DNA from 2 places in the Paenibacillus sp. FSL L8-0708 genome. Region 1 is predicted to be linked to the other one. Evidence: riboswitches for the same ligand, from Rfam matches in the RefSeq annotation. Region 1 holds a riboswitch; the other holds the start of a gene.
The links. Region 1 has a riboswitch for cyclic di-GMP ahead of NYE58_RS25095 (thiamine pyrophosphate-binding protein). Riboswitches for the same ligand answer to the same signal wherever they lie in the genome.

Region 1 (7,523 bases):
CCGAATAATCCAGCCAGTTACCTGAGCCAACGCATTCATATAGATGGTGCCAGCTGGCACCCTTCCGACGAGACATATCCGTTCCTATCTGTCCTGCAGGAAGCTGTTTGGGAAGACCGTAAAGTGAAGATCACTTACCCACGGAATGACGAGATGAAGGAGCGTTTCATTGAACCTCTCGGGTTAGTCGCAAAACGTGGAGTTTGGTATGTAGTGGCACGAACCGAGGGTGAAATGCGGACTTTTCGCGTGTCGAGATTAATACAAGCTGACGCAACTTATGAATCATTTGTCAGACCTGAGGCTTTTGATTTAAAAAGCTACTGGGAACAATCGACTTTAGCTTTTAAAGCAGCACTGCCAAAATATGTAGTGAACTTAAAGGTGAATGAGTCTATTCTTAAAGAATTACAGCGTGAAAGATATGTAACTATAACTTTAGTAGAACCCTCTGCTAATACTGGGTGGATGAACGTGGAGGCCGAGTTTAATGCTATAGAATCTGCCTGTCGTATCGTACTCTCTTTCTCTCCTTCAGTTATTGTTTTAGCTCCTATCGAACTAGTAGGGATGGTAAAGTCTGCTATTAAAACAATTTCCACAATATATGAGGAATTTTGACATGAATTCTAAATATCTACTACTTAAAGAAGATTTATGACACTTCTCTATAGACCAATGACCTATAAATCCCCTATAATAACACCATTACATAAAATTTAATAAGGGGGACATTTTACCAATGAGCTGGATGCACAAACTTCCGTTAAAACAAAGAATTGTTGCCGGATGTTACCTCGTTGCCGCACTGTTTGCTATTCCTGTCTTAGTTACGTTAATGATTCTAGGTCAATTTCTCGTAGGAATTATACTAGTAGTTGTTCTTGCAGGTCTGACTTTACCTGTTGCTCGCTTCGTGGAGAGAACGCTTACATCATCTTTTGATGATATTGCTAATGTATCTCACAGTATTTCGAAGGGCGATTTCACTAGCAGAGCGGACGAAAATGGCTCAATGGGTGACGTAAGCCGCTCCTTTAACACAATGATTGATAAGCTCAAGAAGATTCTGACCGATGCATCGCAGATCACCCGTCAAGTTATGGATGCAAGCCGCGGAATCGAAGATAAGAACCAGAACCTGAAAATTGTCATGGCACAAGTAGCCTCTTCTTCTACTGAGCTCGCTCTTGGTGCAAATGAAATATCTACGGATATCGCTGATATGACAGAATCCATTAAAGACATTGAGACCAAAGTATCCAATTATACGAACTCCACCAAAGAAATGAACAGACGTTCAATACATACCTTAGAACTTGTTGAGCAAGGGCGCCAATCCGTAGATACACAGGCTGAAGGCATGCGTAAAAACATAGAGGCTACACAAAAAGTGGCTGATACTATTGAAGCTCTCTCACAAAATGCCCGCGGGATTACGATGATCACCAAGACCATCACAGAGATCGCTGAGCAGACCAACCTGCTGTCACTGAATGCCTCCATCGAAGCTGCTCGTGCCGGAGAGCATGGTCGGGGTTTTGCCGTTGTAGCTCAAGAGGTCCGCAAGCTTGCTGAAGAATCTACGGCATCCACAAAAGAAGTATTCGGCTTGGTCCGCAGCATTGAGTCAGATATTAAACAAGCCATCGATAATATTGCCATCAATGAAGAGGTTGTGCAGGTTCAGAATGAAATGATCACTCAATCTGCCCATATTTTCGCACAAATTGTACAAAGCGTGCAGTACATTACCGAGCAAATCTCTTCATTCTCTGCGGAGAGTGATCTTATGCTAGAAAGTGCCTTGAAAATTTCCAGTGCAATTGAGAATATCTCAGCAATCACCGAAGAAACTGCTGCTGGCACGGAAGAGGTATCGGCGGCTATGAATGAACAGATTAATGCCCTGCAGTCTGTTGCAGAAGAAACGGAAAAAATGACCCAGGCCGTATTTAATCTGCAAAAAACCATTCATATCTTTAAATTCTAGTTCAAAACTATCAACTGCCACCTAAGCTGAGTCTTAGGTGGCAGTTTTTTTCGCGAGGCAAAACTTCATCTCTTGGACAAGACTTTCGTCAAATTTCGAGTTTTTTTAGCGGATTATGTTGACAAAAATTAATGAGGAATATATTGTAAAGGAAAATTATTCTTATCAACTATAAATTAATATTGGCAAAATCCTCGAAAGAGGATGACGCAAAACCATGGATCTACAGCCTCATTTTTTCGTTTGAGGCCATGATTGCCAGGTTGCAGAGGAACCAGGACGGCTGAACTATTGTTCAGTCTTAGCGGCGCCTTATGCCACCAACCTGTGCTTACTATAGAGCACAGGTTTTTACTTTTTGAGTATATTGATCTATCGTATCTATTCGGTAGATTAATAACTAATATATATCAAAAAACTTGTGAGGTGTTTCTTTTGAAGACAGTCGCAGATTACATGGCGGAAGCACTACGTAACCTTGGAGTCACACATTCTTTTGGGATCATTGGCAAATCCATTTGTCCAATTGTTCTAAAGATGGTGGATTACGGTATTGAATTTATTCCCGGCAGACATGAAGCAAGCTCCGGATTCGAAGCAGCAGGGTATGCGCTGAAAACGGGTAACCTAGGCGTAGCATTTGGTACTTCGGGTCCTGGGGGAACTAACCTGCTTACAGCAGCAGCACATGCGAAAGCTAACAACCTACCTGTCCTATTTATTACCGGCCACCAATCCATTACAGAGCTTGGAATTCCTCAATGTCAGGACTCCACCTCTTTTCTGGCTGATTTAGCTGATATGTTCAGACCTGCTACCTTGTTCAGTAAATTGGTTGAACGTGGGGATCACTTTGGTACTATTTTTAATCATGCGATTTCTGTGGCCCTGACCAAACGGGGTCCTGTTCATCTTTGTATTCCTTTTGATGTACAAACTGAAGTATTGGAAGAATGCAATATAGTAATCCCAGAAAGAGAATCTCTAATTAGTCTAGCTAATATCGATAGAGTCATCGATGCTATTCAAGCTGCTAAGAATCCTTTGATTATTGCGGGTAAAGGAATTAACCGCTCCGGAGCACATAAAGAGCTTGTTCAACTCGCAGAAACTTTTAATATTCCTGTAGTAACATCTCCTGGTGGAAAAGGGGCTATAGTCTGGGATCACCCACTCTATCATGGTCCTATTGGCGTTGGCGGTTCGACCCACGGGGACGATTTATTGAATAAAAGCGATTTATTTATAGTGCTTGGATCACGTTTAAGTGATATGACCATCTGTAATCTTAAACGGGAGAATCATCCAGCAACTTTAATTCAATTTGATATTGATCCAACCTTTGTCGGAAAAATACTATTGTCCAAAACGATACCGGTCACCGGGGACCTGCGCGATAATTTGGTGCACTGCCTAAATCATATTGACCCAAGCACAATCACCAAACGTGAGGCTTTGGCCGATACGGATTATTCAGAAGAGCTTCCAACCCTCAAGAATCTTTCCCTTGCTTCGGTAATGAGCACTTTAAGTGATTTGATCCCTTATAATAATTCAATTTTCGTTGATGATGGAAGTCATGGATTCCACGCTGCAAAATGGTACAAGGTTAAGAAACCGGGCAGCTTTGTTTTTGATGCGTATTTTGCTTGCATGGGTAATTCGATCGGCATGGCTATTGGTGCAAAAGTTGCAGCTCCTGAAGAAACTGTCCTCTGCATTACAGGTGATGGTTGTTTCATGATGCTCGGCGCTGAGATTAACACCGCTGTCTGCAAAGATATCCCTGTCATCTTTATCGTGGTCAATAATAAGCAACTAGATATGGCTCTTAAGGGTATGGAGAAAACCACAGGTCGTATCGATGGAACTCTATATGAAGTACCAATGGACGCCGTGAAATTCGCTGAATCTCTAGGTGCTAAAGGCTACAAATGCGAGACTGCGGATGAATTCACAGCTGCAATTAAAGATGCGGTAGCTCTAAACCATGTTGCCGTTATTGAACTACTAACAGACCGTGATGAAGTCCCTCCGACTGCACACCGTACTTTGAACCTAAACTAGGAGGCTAACCATGAAGGAAAATATCAACAGTGGTCTCAACCACTTCACGAATCTATCAGGAGACTATGGCGCAAAAGCACTAGCTCCAATTAAAGACCACTTCCCTGACTTGGCTGAATTTATTATGGGGAATGCCTATGGCGATATTTTTCAACGTAATACTATAGCCCCTGACTGGAAGGAAATCGCAGTCATTTCATCTTTAATTTCAATGGGACAATTCGAACAGTTGGGCGTTCATTATGTCATGGCCCTTCGTGTTGGAGTTACCGTAGAACAGCTTAAAGGTATTCTATTACACTTAGTACCCGTTATAGGGGCACCTAGAATCATCACAGCTTTTAATATCCTGCTTGCAACCATAGAAGAAATCCAATAACCCAACAGTTCGACAACAATATACAAAATTCGACTTTATTATTGCATACACTTGAAAAATATGCCTATAATAGAGTCGGAATATCCCATTACTTGCTGTATAGTGTCGAATTTTGACTTTTATAAAACAGCTAAATGGATATACATGGCTGGATATTGCAGTCGAACTGTTTTGGACAAATTCAATCTATGGGAGAGATTTAGGCATGGGAAGTTTCGTTTTGAAGACAGACACTACAAACAAGGTTATTAACATTGAGTTAGATGGAACATTTTCTGAAGAAGATGGTCTAAAATCTATTCAAGCTTATCAACAAACTATCAATCCAATTACTCCAGCTGACTATGAACTAAAAATCGACTGCAGAAAGCTAAATGTAACTGCACCAGATGTTGTACCTCTTTTAGAAAGCTGCTTTGTAATGTTTAAGAATGATGGATTTGTAAAAGTAAATCTAACGCTTGAAAATAACCCGATCCTCAAAATGCAGCTTTCCCGTCTTGGCCGTAAAGCTGGACTCGATAACATCGAGATCATTTCTGCGGTTACAGTCTAGATCTTTTAATCTTAATATGTAGGCCACATTTTACTGCTTTCCTGGAGGCGTATTATGACCGGAATTCGTATTAAAGGCATTGATATCTATCATCCCAGCAATATAGTTGGTAACGACTTTTTCATTAAGCATTTTGACGAAAAAGGCATTGATATTCGAGGTCTATTATCCGCATTAGGTCGTATTACACGGTATAGTATTAAGGATGCGGATGAGAATTCCCTTACGATGGCTTTTGAGGCTGCCAGGAATGTTCTGGAGAAAAGTGGTCTCACAGGTGCCGATATCGACCTTATTGCCTATGCAAGTCAAACTCCTGAGTATATCTTTCCTACCAACTCATTAATGATTCACCGTTTGATCAAAGGCGCATCCCATACGATCTGCATTGACAGTAATGCTAATTGTGCGGGTATGACGGCTTCTGTGGAACAGGTTAGCCGTCAGATGCAAGCGAATCCTAGGATTAAACGAGCGTTGGTCATCGGCTCCGATTATGTAACCCCTCATGCCGATAAGAATGATCCAGTCTATTACGCTAACTTCGGTGATGCAGCGGCGGCAGTCATTCTTGAACAAGCTGAGGATGTGGTCGGTTTCATTGACTCTATCTACCAAACGGATCCTTGTGTTTGCGATAATTCCAAGTTCCCGTGCGCAGGCCTGGCTAAACTGGGTAAACAAGGTGTGGCGGCTGGAGAGTTTAATGTGAAGTTTATTCCTTTTGATAATTCCATTTGTATAGATGCTGCTTCTGAGTCTATTCGTACTCTACTGTCTAACAACAATATCGCGCCTGAAGCCATTAAAGCAGCCTGCTTCTCACAGTTTTCATTGCCTAATATCTTAGAGATGTGTGAGAAAGTCGGCATTGATCGCAATGTAGCGGTATACATAGGGGATGAATTCGGATATACCTCTACCAGCAGCCCATTTATTGCTCTACATAAAGCTGTAACTACTGGAAAGATCGAACGTGGTGATAAAGTCCTGTTCTGGACAGTGGGCGCCGGTTGGCAAAATGTAGCATTTGTTATTGAATATTAGGAGCTGTATAACAAAAAGCGGCAAGCTAGGGATTCACCTAAGCTTGCCGTTTTTTAATATAAATATGAACGCAACATCAGGACTTACTTGCAAAGGTGAGTCCCTTTTCCGCGAGAGCACTCCGTAATAGGACGATCGCCTTTGGCCCCAATCCATGTAGCTGCAGAAGCTCTGCTTCAGTAAGCTTGCTGAATTGTTGAAGCTGAACATATCCAGCCCCATACAGGGCTCGAAGCGCCGGCTTAGATAGTCCGCCCGGCAGATCAGATTCGGTTCCGTTAACCATAGATATATACAGCTCCTTTATCACTGATATCCTTCATGCTTCTCCCAACCCATGGTACGCGCTACAGCGTCCTTCCAGGCGTTGTAACGACCTTCCCGCTCAGTAATACCCATCTCAGGCGAGAAGACCCTCTCAGCCTTGTTGAAGCTCTCTAGCTGGGCACGTGTCCAGACTCCGGACGTTAACCCGGCCAGAAGCGCCGCACCCAAAGCTGTTGTCTCCGCATAGGTTGTTCTAGTAACCTCACTGCCCAGGATATCAGACTGGAATTGCATCAGCAAATCGTTACGCACAGCTCCGCCATCCACACGAAGGCCGGTCAATGGCATGCCTGCGTCTTTTTCCATAGCTCCTATTACATCTCTAGATTGAAAGGCTAAGGACTCCAATGTAGCTCGTACCAGATGTCCTGAGGTAGTGCCTCTAGTAAGGCCAAATATAGCTCCACGGGCATACATATCCCAATAGGGTGCCCCGAGTCCGGTAAACGCAGGCACAACGATAACCCCTTCACTGTCCTCTACTTCCCGTGCTTTATCTTCTGAGCCTGCTGGCTCCTCTATAAGACCAAGACCCTCCTGCAGCCACTGAACAGCCGCTCCGGCCACGAACACACTGCCCTCTAGGGCATAATAGAGTTCATCTCCCATACCCCAAGCTACAGTGGTCAACAAGCCATGACTGGAGGCTACAGCTTCTGTGCCTGTGTTCATTAGAATAAAACAACCTGTACCATAGGTGTTTTTGGCACTGCCGGGTTCTAGACAAGTATGTCCAAACAATGCGGCCTGTTGATCTCCAAGTACAGAGCGAATTGGAATGTCCGCCCCGAACCACTGTTTGTCTGCTACTCCAAATTCGCCGCCAGACATTCTTACTTCTGGCAGGATGGCACGCGGAATACGAAGCTCTTCCATTAGCTCTTCATCCCAGCACCGTTCATGAAGATTAAACAGCATCGTACGTGAGGCATTGGTAACATCCGTGACATGTACGGCTCCGCAAGTAAGTCTCCAAATTAACCAGCTGTCGATCGTCCCTGCTAGAAGTTCCCCACGATTCGCCCGTTCTCGGGCGCCATCCACATGATCCAGTATCCAGGAGATTTTGGTAGCTGAGAAATAAGCATCTACAACAAGGCCCGTCTTGCTCGCAATAACTTGCTCCAGCCCTTTACTTTTAAGTTCTTCACATT
Region 2 (7,523 bases), 4.6 Mb from region 1:
AGCGCAGTCCGCAACAATAGCTTTTACCTGCGGCGGAAGATCTTCCCCTGAGGTCATTAGCACTGTAGCACCACCCATAGAGACACCGTGAAGCACAATTTGAGCACTAGGCCCAGTCTTTTTAATCATGTATTCAATCCATTGCAAATAATCTTTTCGTTCCGGCCAACCAAAACCAATGTAATCCCCTGCGCTATCTCCATGCCCTCTTGCATCGGGAATTAGGATGTTAAAGCCTAAGTTCTCGTAGTAGATTTTGGCGTACGCCCCCATATCCTTTGCTTTACCTGAATAACCGTGGGCTAGAATGGCTGTGCGTCCCGCAGCACGATTAGATCGGAGTAAGTAACCTCTTAGTTTAAGTCCATCTGCAGATACGATCTCAATATTCTCGAAGCTCTGGCGAGAGACCCAATCCTTCCCCTCCCCCCAAGAAGCTCCGGCAACCGGAGGATCAGCCTTCAGATTAGGATTATTACTTAGAAATACCTTTGGCGCTCGTTTAATAGCAATACCATAGAAGAAAAATCCCACATAGATTAGAATCCCTATGATGATTACAGCGCTAATAATGAACCATATCAATTCGCCTTCGCCATCCCCTCTTCATTTCCTTTGCAACAAGAGTATACCATCTACTTAGAATGCACCAAACTATCGCAATCATGACATACAAATAGAGCCGCCATCGGAACACTCCCGAAAGCGACTCTATGTTGATCTACCCTTTATTATTTATTCTTTTTGGAGAACTTGGTTCTCATTAATAATCCGATAAGTGCAAAACCTAAACCTGCTACATAGTAAGGTGCAGGACTTGATTCACCCGTTTTTGGCAATTCCTTCACAGGTGGCTTTCCTAATGGGATCGTATCGTCCACTACGATGATTTCATCAGGTGTTGGTGTTGGCGTTGGTGTCACTGCCGGTACCGGACCTAATGGGATCTCATCATCATCAACAAGTACTTCTGTGCTATTCGACGGTGTTGGTACTGGCGCTGGTGTCGGCGAAGCTACAGGCCCAAGCGGCACAGGATCTTCTGCAAGAACTATAGTGCCAATTACGGATGATGGCGTTGGTGTCGGGAACACCGAAGTCTCTGGTGTCGACGTTGGTGTTGCTTCAGGCGTTACCGTCGGTGTTGGTGTTGCCTCAGGCGTTACCGTCGGCGTTGGTGTTGCCTCTGGTGTTACCGTCGGTGTCGGTGTTGCCTCAGGCGTTACCGTCGGCGTTGGTGTTGGTGTTGGCGTCACTGTCGGCGTTGGTGTTGGTGTCACTGTCGGCGTTGGTGTCGGCGTTGGTGTCACTGTCGGCGTTGGTGTCGGCGTTGGTGTCACTGTCGGCGTCGGCGTTGGTGTTGGTGTCGGCGTTGGTGTTGGCGTTGGTGTCGGTGTTGGCGTCACTGTCGGCGTTGGTGTCACTGTTGGCGTTGGTGTTGGTGTCACTGTCGGCGTTGGTGTTGGTGTCACTGTCGGCGTTGGTGTCGGTGTTGGCGTCACTGTCGGCGTTGGTGTCGGTGTTGGCGTCACTGTCGGCGTTGGCGTCGGTGTCACTGTCGGCGTCGGTGTTGGCGTCGGTGTTGGTGTCGGCGTTGGTGTCACTGTCGGCGTCGGCGTTGGTGTTGGTGTTGGCGTTGGTGTTGGTGTCACTGTCGGCGTCGGCGTTGGTGTCACTGTCGGCGTTGGCGTTGGTGTCACTGTCGGCGTTGGCGTTGGCGTTGGTGTCACTGTCGGCGTCGGCGTTGGTGTTGGCGTTGGTGTCACTGTCGGCGTTGGCGTTGGCGTCGGTGTCGGCGTTGGTGTTGGCGTTGGTGTCACTGTCGGCGTTGGCGTTGGCGTCGGTGTCGGCGTTGGCGTCGGCGTTGGTGTTGGTGTCGGTGTTGGCGTCACTGTCGGCGTTGGTGTTGGCGTCGGACATGGTGTTGGCGTCGGTGTCGGCGTTGGTGTCGCTGTCGGTGTTGGTGTTGGTGTCACTGTCGGTGTTGGTGTCGGCGTTGGTGTCACTGTCGGCGTCGGCGTTGGTGTCACTGTCGGCGTTGGCGTTGGTGTTGGCGTTGGTGTCACTGTCGGCGTTGGCGTTGGCGTCGGCGTTGGCGTCGGTGTCGGCGTTGGTGTCGGCGTTGGTGTCGGCGTTGGTGTCACTGTTGGCGTTGGTGTCGGTGTTGGCGTCACTGTCGGCGTTGGTGTCGGTGTTGGTCCAGGTTCATCACCATCGTATGGATAGTGGTGAAATTCACCACCACCAGTACCTTTGAGTGAAGCCGCCACTAAAGTACCGTTAATCTGACCATTAATAAAATCAACATGAGCATAGGGGGCAAGTATGCTTCCCATTACACCTATGCCTGCCATATCAAGATACGCAGCTTGGCTAAAGTTAAGCAAAATTTTCTTGCTGTTCAACACGTTATTAGGTAGAAATCCGAAGTTTTTCATTTTTACGTTAGAACCATCAATATTAATAATTGCAGTAGATCCTGAAGGAACATTTATTGTAATTCCGTAGGTATTAGAGACGTTATCTCCTGAAACATTAAAAACATTGACCGCAGGATCTGTACCTGTCAGGATAAGGTTGCCATATTGGTACACTGTTGTTCCATTCGCCGGCAATGCTGCAAGTTCTGCTGATTTGTCCTTCAAAGACTGACCTACTGCTGAAAAGTCAATCGTACTCCCCTGTCTTTTTGTACCACCCTTGAGGAGCGTTACATTCCCTGAAAAATCTCCCCCGTGCACGATATTCCCATAAACAGTACCTCCGTTGAAAGTAAGATTCCCTCCAACAACAAGTGTGTCAGTCAGGGAAACCTCTGCAGCGGTCAACCTATCTCCAACACTATAGTTGGTTAAGTTAACGTTACCTCCAGCAGCAAACCTTCCTTCCGTATCCGAAACTGTTGTTATATCCCCTAGAATAAACACGTTGTAGACCGCTGCAATTCCCAATGTAGAAGAACTACTAGCTCCAGCAACTCCAGCTCCCAATGAGGAAAGCCCACTACCTACCGTCAAAATCCCAGCTAATACAAGCGAGAGTAACGGTTTTATTCTTCTTTTCAAATGGCACACCTCCTAAAACTATGATTTATATTAATCAGAATAATTACCAGAAACTCTAAAGGACCTAACAACAAAAAAGACCGCCAAAAAGAAGTGAAATTCCCTTCTCATGGCAGTCGGACGGTCATTGTGCCTTTAAGACACTTTAGACTCCTGGACTTTGCGTCCCGCCCTTTCAGACGGTTTGCTATTATCATGACTATATATATGTATTACACTGCAAGTCCAGAACTGGTAGCTGAAGCATTCTATCCAATAACAGTCTATGACTTTTAATACTTTTGAATTAATAACAGTTTAGCGCCCGACACCCACAATTGTCAATCAATTCCTTTCGATAATTCCCCGCATTAGTACCACACAAAAAAAGCGCCTGAAGGCGCTTCGCATAAGGTTTTTCATTAAATTTTAAAGTAACTGTATATAGCCCAATATGGATATCCATAAGGGAATACTCAGAATTAAACCAAAAAACAATCCACGCTGGAGGCTGCCCTCTTTTTCCATCATAATTCTCCTTTATTTGCGTTCGATACATTAATTTTTATTATTACAATTTTTAATATAATTTATTCTTCGTTATTTAGTTGTGAATTTAATCACATTGGATAAGCTGTTTAGAAATACCATTGATTATTTTTGGAATATCGGGGTAGAATACGAATATACGTTCCTATTAGAGGTGATGAGATTCATGCATAGAGCAGAAAGCAGGGACAACATGCTGGTGAAATCTTATTTATTGCTTCCGATGATTTTATCAGCTTTCGAACGGGACTCCGCCATTTTATCTACACACTTACGAACACCCGCCCCTTATCTGGAGGTGCTTGGAACAGCTGCTGCAGTAGCTACAACAGATCTAAGGGATGTTCGTGCAGAAATGAGAAGACGGGGAATCAAGGTGTATGAGCAAAACAGACTTAATACTGGAATTGAAGCCAAGTATATATGTCGTGGCTATCATGAACGAATGCTGCTGTTGAATGACATTGTTGCGGCTCAAGCTGCCATCCATATGTGCAGATACCTAGGGCTGGATATTTCATCTTTTAAGAGTTACGAAGAACAGTACCAGATTAAGTAAAGCTGTATAGAAGCCGCTGCGCTCTCTCCCCCCAATCAATTAGTGAACAAAAAAATAGGCCTTACCATGGGAGTTGGCAAGACCTGAGAGAGATATACCACAAAACACTGGGGGGTGTTTGGTGTCTCTAATATATACCTCGAACCTGAAAAATAGCTGATAGGCACATAAAAATTACATTAAAAATATTGTTCGCCGTTCAGAAGTGATTAGAGTGCTCCCACAAGCTTAGCCGACCTTTAGCTGGAATTGGATGGCTTAATGGATGAACCCCTTCAAGCTTCCAGGCAAACCGTCCTTCACTATAGTCGCCAAAATCATATTCATTCCCATTGATCCATTCCCTTAAATCCACCTCTGGAGTAACCACATAACATCCCGCGAGCTGACCTGTAGCAATAATAGCTCCTGTCGGCAAATTATTCGCTGTATAGCCATGTTTCGCCAATACTGATTTGTACGGTTCCTGTTCACAAATCTTTTTGTCAATCCTCATTCCGGCATGGATGCCTAACTCGCCGCGGTAGGCTGTTCTCCATGAACGAGTTTCAAACTCTTTTTCACCAAGAGCAATTAAGGTCGCCCAAGGCTGCCGTATTGTTATACACCGCATGATATTTATCCCCTTTGTTTATGTTGGACGTTTTTCACGGATGCCACGGATCTCGATCTCGCGTTGTGTAATCTTGTTCACCTTGACCTGATAAATAATCCCAACCGTTTGGTCGATACTCATTTCCATCATTGATCGCCTCTAAAATAAGAACATTTATTTTTATTATATACAAACAAAAGTTCTTATGAAAATATCAATACTACAGACATTCACCTGTAACTCCCCAGAATCAATAAAGGTCGTCATAATGGAAAGGCTGCTGTTTATTCTTATATTGGTAATGTACTAAATGCTATGCCTGTGCAACCGATTTTAAACTAATGTCGTAACCACTGGAGGGGAAGGTCCATGATTCAAAAACCACGTACTACTATTAAATGGACTCTTATTTTTGTTTTTTTGTTATTCGTCACCGCCTGTAGTAAGAATAATGAAGTTTTGAAAGGAATTGTACACACAATAGATGTAGAAAATAAAAGAATTTTAGTAATTTCTGAATTAAAAGAAGAAGACTTGAACAAGGAATACAAGGAGATTCTCGAATCTAATGAGTACTCTCAAGCCATTTGGGTAAATAAAGTTGCACCTTCTAAATATAAAAAAGGCGATGAGATTAAAGTATTTTTTGAAGTAAGTGATGATTCATTCCCTGCACAAGTTACCGCCAAAAAGATCACCAAAATCAAGAATTGAGCAAAAAGAATAGAATCTACTATAAAGAAGCGGCGTCTCCAAAAGGGACGGCGCTTCTTTATAGTAGATTTAAAGAGAAATCAGAGTATATAATATGGAATATTATATACTCTCAACATCTCTGTTACGGGAATTTCCGAAGCAGAAATACCCTTCCGAATATTTACTATGAATAATCTATCCCGGACTAAACATTTACATAATCTGAATATAATAATTCCGGGACATTCTGTAAACGAAAAAAAGCTCACCAGCCGAAGCCAGTGGGCATAATCCCAAGCATTTGGGAGTTCACTCTTTGTTGGAATTACTGAAACCTTACGATGTAACAACTATAGGAGCTTATAACTTCAGGCAATGTACTATCTCCACAACAAGTAAGCTTTCAACAAGATGCAACAGACAACTATACTCATAATGGTTTCCCAATTAATTCTCCCTGTTCAAAAAGCATCTCAATCTGGTGAAATACTAATAACATTCAGTAGATTGGAGGTTTACCATGACAGAAATTGATGAGAGAAAATGGGGGCAGCAGGATCCTATCAAAGAACCACAAGATCGTTATGAACAGTTTTTAAAAGTTGTATCACTAACCTTTGTGAGTGTCACATTCACTATTATTTTCACTGAGATAAAAATGGGCAACTTTCCCCTTAAGCTCATTTTCTTTATTATTGGACAATTCCTCATTTATGGATATGTGATGAAGAATCTGTCCAAGACCTCAGAAAAATTCAAAAATTCCTGCAAGAAATTAAAAATAAAGCTACCCATTCTCTACATTTTATATTTCTTGTTTCTCTTCTATATTGGGCAACCATATTTATAAAATTACTCTGTGCAAAAAAGTGACCCCACCAACTTCCGGCAGGGTCTAGATCTATATTATAAGGGGGTTATGTAATTACTATAATCCTCTTAGCTTAAATAAGTATGAAGCCCGTCTAAAGATTTGCTGAATTTTTATTATTTTTATCGAAACCGATCAAACAAGGTAACGTATCAATCTTAATTTCCAAATTACTACATATACAAAATGGAGGTGTGTATAAAGATGAAAATATTCAGTCTATTGCTTGTAGCATTGTCTTCCATTGGAGTAGTTGCCACATTCGGATTTTCAACATTCAGCTTCATCACAGGAATTATAGGAGGGCTTATTGCAGCATTTGCAATTTCAGGTTACTTGCAGTCTGTCAGAAGTGATTACCCCAATGAGAGCTATGTGAATAAGCAAGTTAAGTATCAATCGAACTATAATACTTGGTAACAAAAGCCCCACCTTAAACTGGTGGGGTTTTTCATATTCCCAAACACTTGTAAAATCACTTTGTAATATTAATGGTAGAAGAAACAAAAAAGCGCGACTCTCCAAATTTCAAGAATCCGCGCCACGTATGGTTTTTTGGGATGCTGGTGAAGGGAATTGAACCCCCGGCCTACGCATTACGAGTGCGACCAAGCAAGTATTTATAAGGTAGTATAAGGGTTTGCAAGACTGAATTATATACGAGAAATGCTGTTTAGATACTTATAAGGGTTTGTAGATATTTAGTAGCCGTTAGAAGTTTGGTTAGAAGAAATGTTAGAAGAAAATGATTGGTCTTGTACCAGTCCGTCCCTTGTAAGAACAAGCTGCAGATCAACAAGGCGGATGCGGGCGACATTAGCGCCGACCGCGTGCTTTAATTAGTGCAACCACAGAGACGACTAGTGCGGCACCAATAATGATATAGGTGATTGTATTCAGCATTTTCACTTCCTCCTTCATGTTGACGGGGAATAGCCCCATATTATACTGCATTCTCTAAATCCCCTAAAGCTTCTTCAAACTCTGAGAATGTATCCCGTAAGCTTTCCAGAGCCTCTTTTGCACGTTCCAGCGCCTCCATTCGCTCGTTGTATTTATCAAGTCGTTCCTGAAGCATTTCTCCTAATTCCTCCATGCCTTCCAAGCGGTCGATCTTTTCCTGCAGAGCATCGGCCGCTTCTTCGTATTGCTCAAATAGCTGCTCAATCTCATCTAATGGGTATGCCACCTTCAGCCCATTGGCTGACT

Region 2: linked by a shared signal. The riboswitch ahead of NYE58_RS02915 (choice-of-anchor A family protein) and the one ahead of NYE58_RS25095 (thiamine pyrophosphate-binding protein) in region 1 are both predicted to bind cyclic di-GMP.

What each region holds. Positions count from the first base shown of each region.
Region 1 is NZ_JBBPBC010000001.1:5,253,639-5,261,161, forward strand. Features, by position in the region: gene NYE58_RS25085 (helix-turn-helix transcriptional regulator) at 1-621, shown strand, start outside; gene NYE58_RS25090 (methyl-accepting chemotaxis protein) at 743-1,993, shown strand; cyclic di-GMP riboswitch class I at 2,168-2,264, shown strand; gene NYE58_RS25095 (thiamine pyrophosphate-binding protein) at 2,420-4,060, shown strand; gene NYE58_RS25100 (carboxymuconolactone decarboxylase family protein) at 4,071-4,439, shown strand; gene NYE58_RS25105 (hypothetical protein) at 4,552-4,995, shown strand; gene NYE58_RS25110 (ketoacyl-ACP synthase III) at 5,050-6,042, shown strand; gene NYE58_RS25115 (DNA-binding protein) at 6,119-6,328, opposite strand; gene glpK (glycerol kinase GlpK) at 6,349-7,523, opposite strand, start outside.
Region 2 is NZ_JBBPBC010000001.1:616,120-623,642, reverse strand. Features, by position in the region: gene NYE58_RS02920 (alpha/beta hydrolase) at 1-585, opposite strand, end outside; gene NYE58_RS02915 (choice-of-anchor A family protein) at 732-3,065, opposite strand; cyclic di-GMP riboswitch class I at 3,174-3,264, opposite strand; gene NYE58_RS02910 (hypothetical protein) at 3,655-4,152, shown strand; gene NYE58_RS02905 (ASCH domain-containing protein) at 4,352-4,765, opposite strand; gene NYE58_RS02900 (DUF3221 domain-containing protein) at 5,117-5,461, shown strand; gene NYE58_RS02895 (hypothetical protein) at 5,964-6,293, shown strand; gene NYE58_RS02890 (hypothetical protein) at 6,519-6,734, shown strand; gene NYE58_RS02885 (hypothetical protein) at 7,131-7,268, opposite strand; gene NYE58_RS02880 (hypothetical protein) at 7,258-7,523, opposite strand, start outside.